2 regions of the Azospirillum sp. FG154 genome follow, and region 1 is predicted to be linked to the other one. Evidence: predicted binding sites of a transcription regulator. Region 1 holds the regulator's gene; the other holds the start of a gene.
The links. Region 1 encodes LexA, which represses DNA repair genes until DNA is damaged. Its sites were predicted from a motif close to ATGTTCTANTTTGGTTC; they were not measured.

Region 1 (4,365 bases):
CGGATCGGCGAATCTTTGCTCGACCGGCTGACCGAACAGGCCCGCGTCGAGGGGTTGAGCGCGCTTCTTCTGGAAACCGGAATCCACCAGCCCGAAGCCGTGGCGCTCTACCGCAAGGCCGGTTTCGTCACGCGCGGCCCCTACGCCAATTACCCCGACCTCCCCGAAAGCCTGTTCATGGAGCGCCCACTGTGAGCGGTTTTACCCATTTTGACGCCGAGGGGCGGGCCGTGATGGTCGACGTCTCCGACAAGGCGGACACCGAACGGACGGCGACCGCCGCCGCTGTCGTGCGGATGCGGCCGGAGACGCTGCGGCTGATACTGGACGGCGGCGTCAAGAAGGGCGACGTCCTGTCGGTCGCCCGGCTGGCGGGCATCATGGGGGCCAAGCGCACGCCGGACCTGATCCCGCTGTGCCACCCGCTGGCGCTGACCTCCGTCAAGGTCGATCTGCGTTGCGACCCCGACCGCGACGCCGTGGACGTCACCGCGACGTGCAAGCTGAAGGGACAGACCGGCGTGGAGATGGAGGCGTTGACCGCCGTCACCATCGCCGCCCTGACCGTCTATGACATGTGCAAGGCGGTGGATCGCGGCATGACGATCACCGACGTCCGTCTGCTGCACAAGGCGGGCGGCAAGAGCGGCGTCTGGGGCGCCCACGATGATTCCCTCGGTCGCGATGCTGTCGGTCGCTGAGGCGCGCGCCCGCATCCTGTCCGCCTTTTCCGCCCTTCCGGCGGAAACCGTCGCCTTGCCCGACGCGCTGGGCCGCGTGCTGGCCGAACCCGTGCTCGCCCGGCTGACCCAACCGCCCTTCGACGCCGCCGCGATGGATGGCTGGGCGGTGCGCGCCGCCGACGTCGCCAAGGCCGATCCCAACCGCCCCGTGCCCTTGCGCCGCATCGGCGAATCCGCCGCCGGTCACGCCTTTTCCGGCATTGTCCGCGCGGGCGAGGCGGTGCGCATCTTCACCGGCGCGCCGCTGCCCGGCGGGGCTGACGCCGTGGTGATGCAGGAGGATTGCGAGGCCGACGAAACCACCGTCCGGGTTGGCCGCGCCGTCGCCATTGGGCGCCACATCCGCCCGGCTGGATTCGATTTCGCCGAAGCACAGGAGTTGCTGCCCGCCGGGCGGCGGTTGACCGCGCGCGACGTCGCGCTCGCCGCCGGGGCGAACGCGCCCTGGCTCAGCGTGCGGCGGCGTCCGCGCGTCGCCGTGCTGGCGACCGGCGACGAAATCGCCCTGCCCGGCGATCCGCTGGGGCCAAGCCAGATCGTCAGCACCAACGCGCTGGGCCTCTGCGCCCTGGTCGCCACGCAGGGCGGAATCGCCCACAATCTGGGCATCGCCCGCGACACCGCCGACAGCGTCGCCGCCATGGCCGCCGGGGCGGCCGGCTGCGATCTGCTGGTGACGACCGGCGGCGCGGCGCAGGGCGATTACGACCTTGTGCGCGACGTGCTGACCGACAAGGGCGTGGCGCTGGACGTCCACGCCATCGCCATGCGGCCCGGCAAGGCGCTGATGTTCGGGCGGGCCGGATCCGTGCCGCTGCTGGGCCTGCCCGGCAACCCGGTCTCCACCGGCGTGACCGCCGTGCTGTTCCTGCGGCCCATTCTGCGGGTTCTGCAAGGGCTGCCGCCCGACGAGACGCCGGGGCCGCAGCGCGCCCGCCTCGCCACGCCGTTGAAGGCCAACGACCGGCGCGAGGATTATCTGCGCGCCGCCCTGTCCACCGACGCCGACGGCGCGCTGGTCGCCACGCCCTTTTCCCGGCAGGACAGCGCCATCACCTCGCTCTACGCCCAGGCCGATTGCCTGATCGTCCGCCCGGCCCACGCTCCGGCGGCGGCGGCGGGCGACATGGTGGGGATCGTTCCGCTGTCGGGCGGCGCGCTCAACCTCTAGCCGGTGAAACACCCCCAACGTTCGGTTATGCGGCGTTCAGACCTCTTGACGTTCTGCGGGAACCAAACTAGAACAGAAGCTAACGTTTTGCTTTTGTTCTATCAATGGTTTGGCGACCGCCGGGAGGCACCAATGCTCACGCGCAAGCAGCATGAATTGCTGCTGTTCATCCACGAGCGTCTCGGCCAGGGCGGGGTGTCTCCCTCGTTCGATGAAATGAAGGACGCGCTTGGGTTGAAGTCGAAATCAGGCATCCACCGCCTGATTACCGGGCTGGAGGAGCGCGGCTTCATCCGCCGCCTGCCCCACCGCGCCCGCGCGCTGGAAGTTCTGCGGATGCCCGAGGGGGCGGAGGCCGCGCGCGCCAAACAGGCGGCCCGCGCCAAGTTCCAGCCCAACGTCATCAAGGCCGATTTCGCCTTCACCGGGCGCGAGATCGCGTCAGCCCCGGCGGCGGAAACCGTTCAGTTGCCGCTCTATGGCCGGATCGCCGCCGGAACGCCGATCGAGGCGTTGCGCGACCAGTCCGCCTTCGTCGACATCCCGGCGACCATGCTCAGCCCCGGCGATCACTACGCGCTGGAAGTCTCCGGCGATTCGATGGTCGAGGCGGGCATTCTCGACCATGACACCGTGGTCATCCAACGCTGCGACACGGCGGAAAACGGCTCCATCATCGTCGCGCTCGTCGATGACGAGGAGGTGACGTTGAAGCGCCTGCGCCGCAAGGGCAACACCATCGCCCTGGAACCCGCCAACGCCGCCTACGAAACCCGCATCTTCGGCGCGGATCGCGTGCGGGTGCAGGGCAAGCTGGTCGGTCTGGTCCGCAAATACTGAACGGTCAGTCGCGCGGCGCCCCTGACGGCAAAGCTGGACGGGGAGGAACGCTTCCCGTCCAGGGACGATCCCCGCGCCGGTCGCGCACGCTGTCCACCCGAACGCCGTCCGCCTCCAGATAGAGCGCGTGCGCCCCCTCCTGCCGCAGGCGCCAACGGTCGATGACCAAGGGCGCCCGGCAACCGCGCGCCGACACCGGGCCAATCAGCGCGTCAACCGTTCCGCAATCCTCGTCCAGCGCGTCGGGCAGGCGGATGAAGGAGACGCTGCGGCCATGCGCGCGGTAGAGGCAGCCCAGCGCGTCGCAGCTCAGCCGGTCGTCCACCCCGCGCCCGCTGAGCGGCCAGGGCGGCGCCGCTTGCGGCTCGCCATCGCGCTGCAACCAGCTTTCGCCCGTGCGCCCCTCCGCCTTCGCCGACAGGCTGAGACGGCCCGACGCCGCGCGCACGCCCATCAGCTTGCCGTCGCCCGACACCAGAATGTCGGGGCGTTGGACCAAGGCCGGTGTCGCCAAGCCGCCGATCACGGCGACCACCCCCAGCCAGCGCCAGGGCCGCGTCCAGGCGCACAGCCAAATCCCCCCCAACACCACCGCCACGAAGCCGCCCGCCGACATCGCCGGAACGGTGATGGACGACCAGGGCAAGCCCGCGAAAAACACGGCGGTCGCGATCACCGCGCGGTCGCCCCAATTCATCGCGATCAAGGCCGGGGCCTCCAATCCAAAAGGAAGCAGGGCGTAGGCGACGAGGCTCCACGGCATCACCCAGAAGGAGGTGATGGGAATGGCGATCATGTTGGACAACACGCCGTAAAAGGCGATCTGCTGAAAATGGAACAGCGAAAAGGGCAAGGTCGCCAGCGTGGCGATGACGCTGGTCAGCACGATGCCCCCGACATAGAGGACCGACTTGCCGAACCAGCCGAAACCGCGCCGCCACGCCGCCAGCGGCGCGCTGATTCGCTCGAACGCCGCGATCAGCCCGACGACCGCCGCGAAGGACATCTGAAAGCTGGGGCCGAGCATCCCTTCGGGATCCATCGCCGTGGTGGCGATCCCGGCGAAGGCGACCAGACGCATGCTCAGCGGGTCGCGGTCCAGCATCACCGCGCCCATAATCATGCCGGTCATCAGAACCGACCGCACCGTCGGCAGCGGCGCGCCGACCAACAGGGTGTAGGCCAAGGCCGACAGGATGCCGAACAGCGCGGCGATCTTCTTGATCGGCCAGCGCAGCGCGATCCAGGGCGACAGCGCCAGCAGGGCGCGCACCACGTAAAAAAGAATCCCCGCCGCGATGCCGACATGCAGGCCGGAAATCGACAGCAGATGCGCCAGACCGCTGAAGCGGAAGGCGTCCATCGTCGCGTCGGGAATGGCGAACTCCTCGCCGTTCAGCAGGGCGGCGGTGACGCTGGCCTCGACCGGATCGGCGATGGTCGCCGCCACCCGCGCCGCGATGTGGCCGCGCGCCCGCTCGAACCAGATCGCCACCCGCGACCAGCCGGTGACGGGCGGCGCGTCGAGGATCTCCGGCGCGCCCACCGAAAAGCCGGTGGCCCCCAGCCCCATGAAATAGGCCCGGCGCTGGAAATCGAAGGCTCCCGGCT
Region 2 (4,365 bases), 120 kb from region 1:
AGACCTGACTTTGCTCCTTCCAGTATGCTGCGCACGGCTTCGGTGGACAGCAGAAGAGCATTGGATGGTCGTACCGATCATTGCACCGTTCCGCGCCGTTAGGCTGACATCGGCAAACCCTGAGGGCGAAGATGGTCAGCAGGCTGATTTGAAACGCTGCTCCACCGTTACCCCAGCACATGACGCTCGGCCGGAAGAGCCGACACGTCATCGCTCTTGAAGTCGTCCATGGAGATTGTCATCAAAACAACTTGCCAGTCGTGCTAGGGTTGTCGAGCGATTCCAGCGTCCGATTGCACGGAGGTATCATGCCGACGTTTGCGACGTTCAACGCCAACAATTTCTTCCTTCGCTATAAGTTCCAAAGCACCTTTCCAGGTGACACTTCCCGGAAATCGCAGATTGAAGCCACTGAGGTGGCAACGATTGGCTATCTGCCAGAGAAGCCTTTCAAAAAGCTCGGCGCTGGAAACTTCTTCGTGTGGGACGAGAAGCGCCGCGTACTTGCCGACCGTGCCTTGCGGGAGCCAGATGGGAAACTCCCTGACATCCTCTGCCTTCAAGAGGTCGAGAACCTGGATGCCATACGCCTGCTCAACGAGAACTACTTCGGGAACTTTTACCCCTATCGGCTGCTGATCGATGGCTACGATCCACGGAATATCGATGTCGGCCTGCTGTCCCGGTTTCCCATAGTCGAAATCCGCACCCACCTCGACCAAGTGGGAGCGGACGGTCTGCGCGTCTTCAGCCGCGACTGCCTGGAGGTTACTGTCCTGCTGGACAGCGGTGAACCGCTCACCTTGCTCGTCAACCACTTCAAGTCAAAGCTGGTGATGCATGAGGGTGAGGCCACGGACGAGGAACGGGTGAACAGCATTCGCCTCAGCCACGGACGTCGACTTGCTCAGGCCGAAGCGGTCGCCCGTCATGTCGATGAGCGGTTCGCCGGGCGTCACGACTCTGCTCTCTATGCAGTGGTGGGAGACTTCAACGATGTAGCGGCCAGCCCCTACATCGCCCCGATTGTCGGGTCCCCACACCTGACCGATGTGCTCGAGGCACACCTACCCGGCGACAACTGGACTTACTATTGGCGCGGCCGCAATCGGGTTTCGAAGATCGACTTCGTTCTGGCTTCCCGTACCTTGGCCGGACGCATCGCCATACAGGCAAATATGGGCAGGCCACCTCACATCGAACGGCGTGGCTTGGGCTACCGAGAGTTGGGCGAAGGCGGAAAAACGCTTCCTCGTCAAGTCACCTGGACGCATTTTGAGGAAGACGAGGTAACGTCAAGGCCCATCGGCATCAAGGATGACATCAAGGTCGACTTCCGGTTTGAGCGGTATCCGGAGGTAGTTGCCGATCCCACTGCGAACATCTCGGACCATTGTCCGGTGAAGGTGTGGTTCTAGTTCTGGACGCTCTTTAGAGGGTCGGCACTCTGGCTTTAGGGGCAGCAACATCAACATCACCGAATGAGCGGCGATGGCTGGATCCGAGTCGCTCGGTACCCAGCAATCCATCCGCGATAATCCATAAGCCTTCTTCGCCTTTTATCTCCTCATCAGGTGCTGCCCCGGCATCGACCATGGACGCCTGGATTCCGACCTCCCACCAGAGATACGGCTCTTCGCACCGGGATTCCGCTCCTGAAGCTGGCTCCATGTTCATCCCCAGGAATGCGGAGCAACCTGGCGCCGTTGCCCAAAACTTGGCCGAGGCAGGCTTGGTCTTGACTTATGTCCGGCTTCTGAGGAACAAAAAGGGAACATAATCCTTCCCGACCTGTCTCAAGAGACATGTATCCTGACCAGTCCCCTCGACCTGCCCTTCAGGACCTACGCAACCGCATCCGCCAGTTGGAACGCGGCGAGCGGCGCGTCATGCGCGTGCTCCCATTCGGGCTCGCCGAGATCAACGATCGGCTGCCAAGCGGCGGGCTGGCGTTGGGGGCCGTGCACGAGGTGGCCGAGGGCGGCGACCTGGGAGTGATCCACGCTGCGGCGGCCACGCTTTTCGTCGCAGGCATCCTGTCCAGGATGACAGGGCCGGTGCTCTGGTGTCTGCGGGCATCGGACCTGTTCGCCCCGGCGCTCTCCCAGGTCGGCCTGAACCCAAACCGGGTCATCTACGCCGAGGCGCCGGATGAGAAGACGCTGGCTCTGCTGGTCGAAGAGGGCCTGCACCACCGCGGGCTGGCCGCCGTGGTCGGCGAACTCGCCAAGCTGCCGATGGTGGCGTCCAGACGCATGCAGATCGCCGCCGAGCACTCTGGGGTCACAGCCATCATCCTGCGCCGGTGGCGCAGCCCGGCCGCGGCAGCCGCCGAGGTCGGCCAGCCTACGGCCGCCGTCACCCGATGGCGTATTTCGGCCCTGCCATCCAGCCCGCTGCCAGCGCCGGGTATCGGCCGAAGGCGATGGCGAGTGGAACTGGTGCGGTGTCGTGGCGGTGGGACCGGTGAGTGGGACATGGAGGGCTGCGATGAGGAGGGTCGTCTCGGTCTACTTGCCAACCTGGCCGACGGATCGGCTTCGCGCCAGGGCACGCTTGTCGAAGAACCGCTACGGCGGGTCGGGCTCCGGATCGGCGCCTGACACCGACGAGCCGACCGACAAGCCCTTCGTCGTCGCGTCGACCGGCGCCCAGCGCATCATCACGGCCGTGGACATGGCCGCCCATCGGCTCGGCCTGCGACGGGGCATCCCGCTCGCGCATGCGCGGGCAATGGTACCAGACCTGATGGTCGCCGACGCCGATCCCGAGGCCGACGCCGAGGGCCTGCACCGGCTGGCGCTGTGGGCGCTCCGCTACAGCCCGATGGTGTCAGTCGACCTGCCGGACGGCCTGTGGATCGACATCACCGGCGCCAGCCATCTGATGGGCGGCGAGCGCCAGCTGCTCGATGACTTGGTCGGCCGCCTTGCTGCAATGGGCGTCGCCTCACGAGCCGCGGTCGCCGGTACGCCGGGCGCCGCCAATGCCATCGCGCGCTTTGGCCACCGGCCTGTGTGTGTGTTGGACGATGCGCTGGAGACCGTGCCCGCCATGCCGCTCGCCGCCCTGCGGCTGCCGCCAGAGATGACGATGGAACTCCGGCGTCTGGGCTTCGAGACCATCGGTGACCTGGAGGCAACGCCCCGCGCGCCGCTGGCCCATCGGTTCGGCCCGCTCCCCGGCCGACGGCTGGACCAGATCTTCGGCCGCGTCACCGAACCGATCGTACCCGTTATCCCGTCCGAGAGTGTCCAGGCCCGCCGCAGCCTGGTCGAACCCATCAGCACGGCTGAGGCACTCCAGGCCGTCATCGTGGCGCTGGTGACGGACCTCTGCGAGCAGCTGGAGCAACGGGGGCTGGGCGCCAGAACGCTGGACCTGCTCTGGCATCGGGTCGATGGAACGATGCAGGCCATCCGGGTCGGGACGACCAAGCCGGTCCGCAGCGCGGCGCACCTCATCCGTCTGTTGGTCGAGCGTGTCGATAAGGTCGACCCTGGGTTCGGCATCGAAAACGCCATCTTGACGGCCACGCTTGCCGAGCCCTTAACGGCCGAGGAGGTCGGCCGCCTGCTGGCCGCCGGAGCCGATCTCGTGCCGACCGATGACACGGCCTCCATTGCCGGGCTGGTGGATGTCCTAGGCAACCGAATCGGCCATAACCGGCTTTATCGGTGCGCACCGGTGGAGAGCGATGTCCCCGAGCGGTCGGTTATACGCATCCCGGCCCTGGCACCGCCGGTGCCGACTGGCTGGCCAACGCAATGGCCACGGCCGGGACGGCTTCTGTCGCCGCCGGAGCCGATCGAGACGCTGGCCCTGATGCCTGATCACCCGCCGATGGCTTTCACCTGGCGGGGTGTCCGGCGGCTCGTGAAGCGCGCCGATGGTCCGGAGCGCATCCATGGGGAATGGTGGCGGCGCGACCGCGAGATGGCGGCCGCGCGCGACTACTACGCCGTCGAGGACCATGCGGGCGAGCGCTTCTGGCTCTATAGGTCCTGGGAAGGATCCCCGGACATCGGTCCGATACGTTGGTTCATCCATGGGCTGTTTGGATGACCGGGGCGGATTGTCGTCCTGGCTCCTCGAACGCGGCATACGCGGAGCTCCAGGTGACCACCCACTTCAGCTTCCTGCGCGGCGCCTCATCGGCGGAGGAGTTGTTCGCACAGGCCGCGGCCCTGGGGATCCCAGCGCTCGGACTTACCGATCGGAATTCGCTGGCGGGAATCGTGCGCGCCTACGAGGCGGCACGGCAGACCGGCGTGCGGCTGGTGGTCGGCTCTCGGGTTGACCTGAGCGACGGCACCGCGTTGCTGCTGTATCCCATGGACCGGGCGGGTTACGGGCACCTTTGCC

Region 2: ACODS4_RS05000 (ImuA family protein) is a predicted target of LexA. The motif match lies at 1,762-1,778, and genes of this name have one in related genera.

Annotation. Positions count from the first base shown of each region.
Region 1 is NZ_JBMDKF010000003.1:306,595-310,959, reverse strand. It holds gene ACODS4_RS05610 (GNAT family N-acetyltransferase) at 1-195, shown strand, start outside; gene moaC (cyclic pyranopterin monophosphate synthase MoaC) at 192-701, shown strand; gene ACODS4_RS05600 (molybdopterin molybdotransferase MoeA) at 685-1,914, shown strand; gene lexA (transcriptional repressor LexA) at 2,047-2,754, shown strand; gene ACODS4_RS05590 (ComEC/Rec2 family competence protein) at 2,759-4,365, opposite strand, start outside.
Region 2 is NZ_JBMDKF010000003.1:184,476-188,840, reverse strand. It holds gene ACODS4_RS05005 (endonuclease/exonuclease/phosphatase family protein) at 309-1,418, shown strand; gene ACODS4_RS05000 (ImuA family protein) at 1,806-2,603, shown strand; gene ACODS4_RS04995 (Y-family DNA polymerase) at 2,557-4,065, shown strand; gene ACODS4_RS04990 (error-prone DNA polymerase) at 4,119-4,365, shown strand, end outside.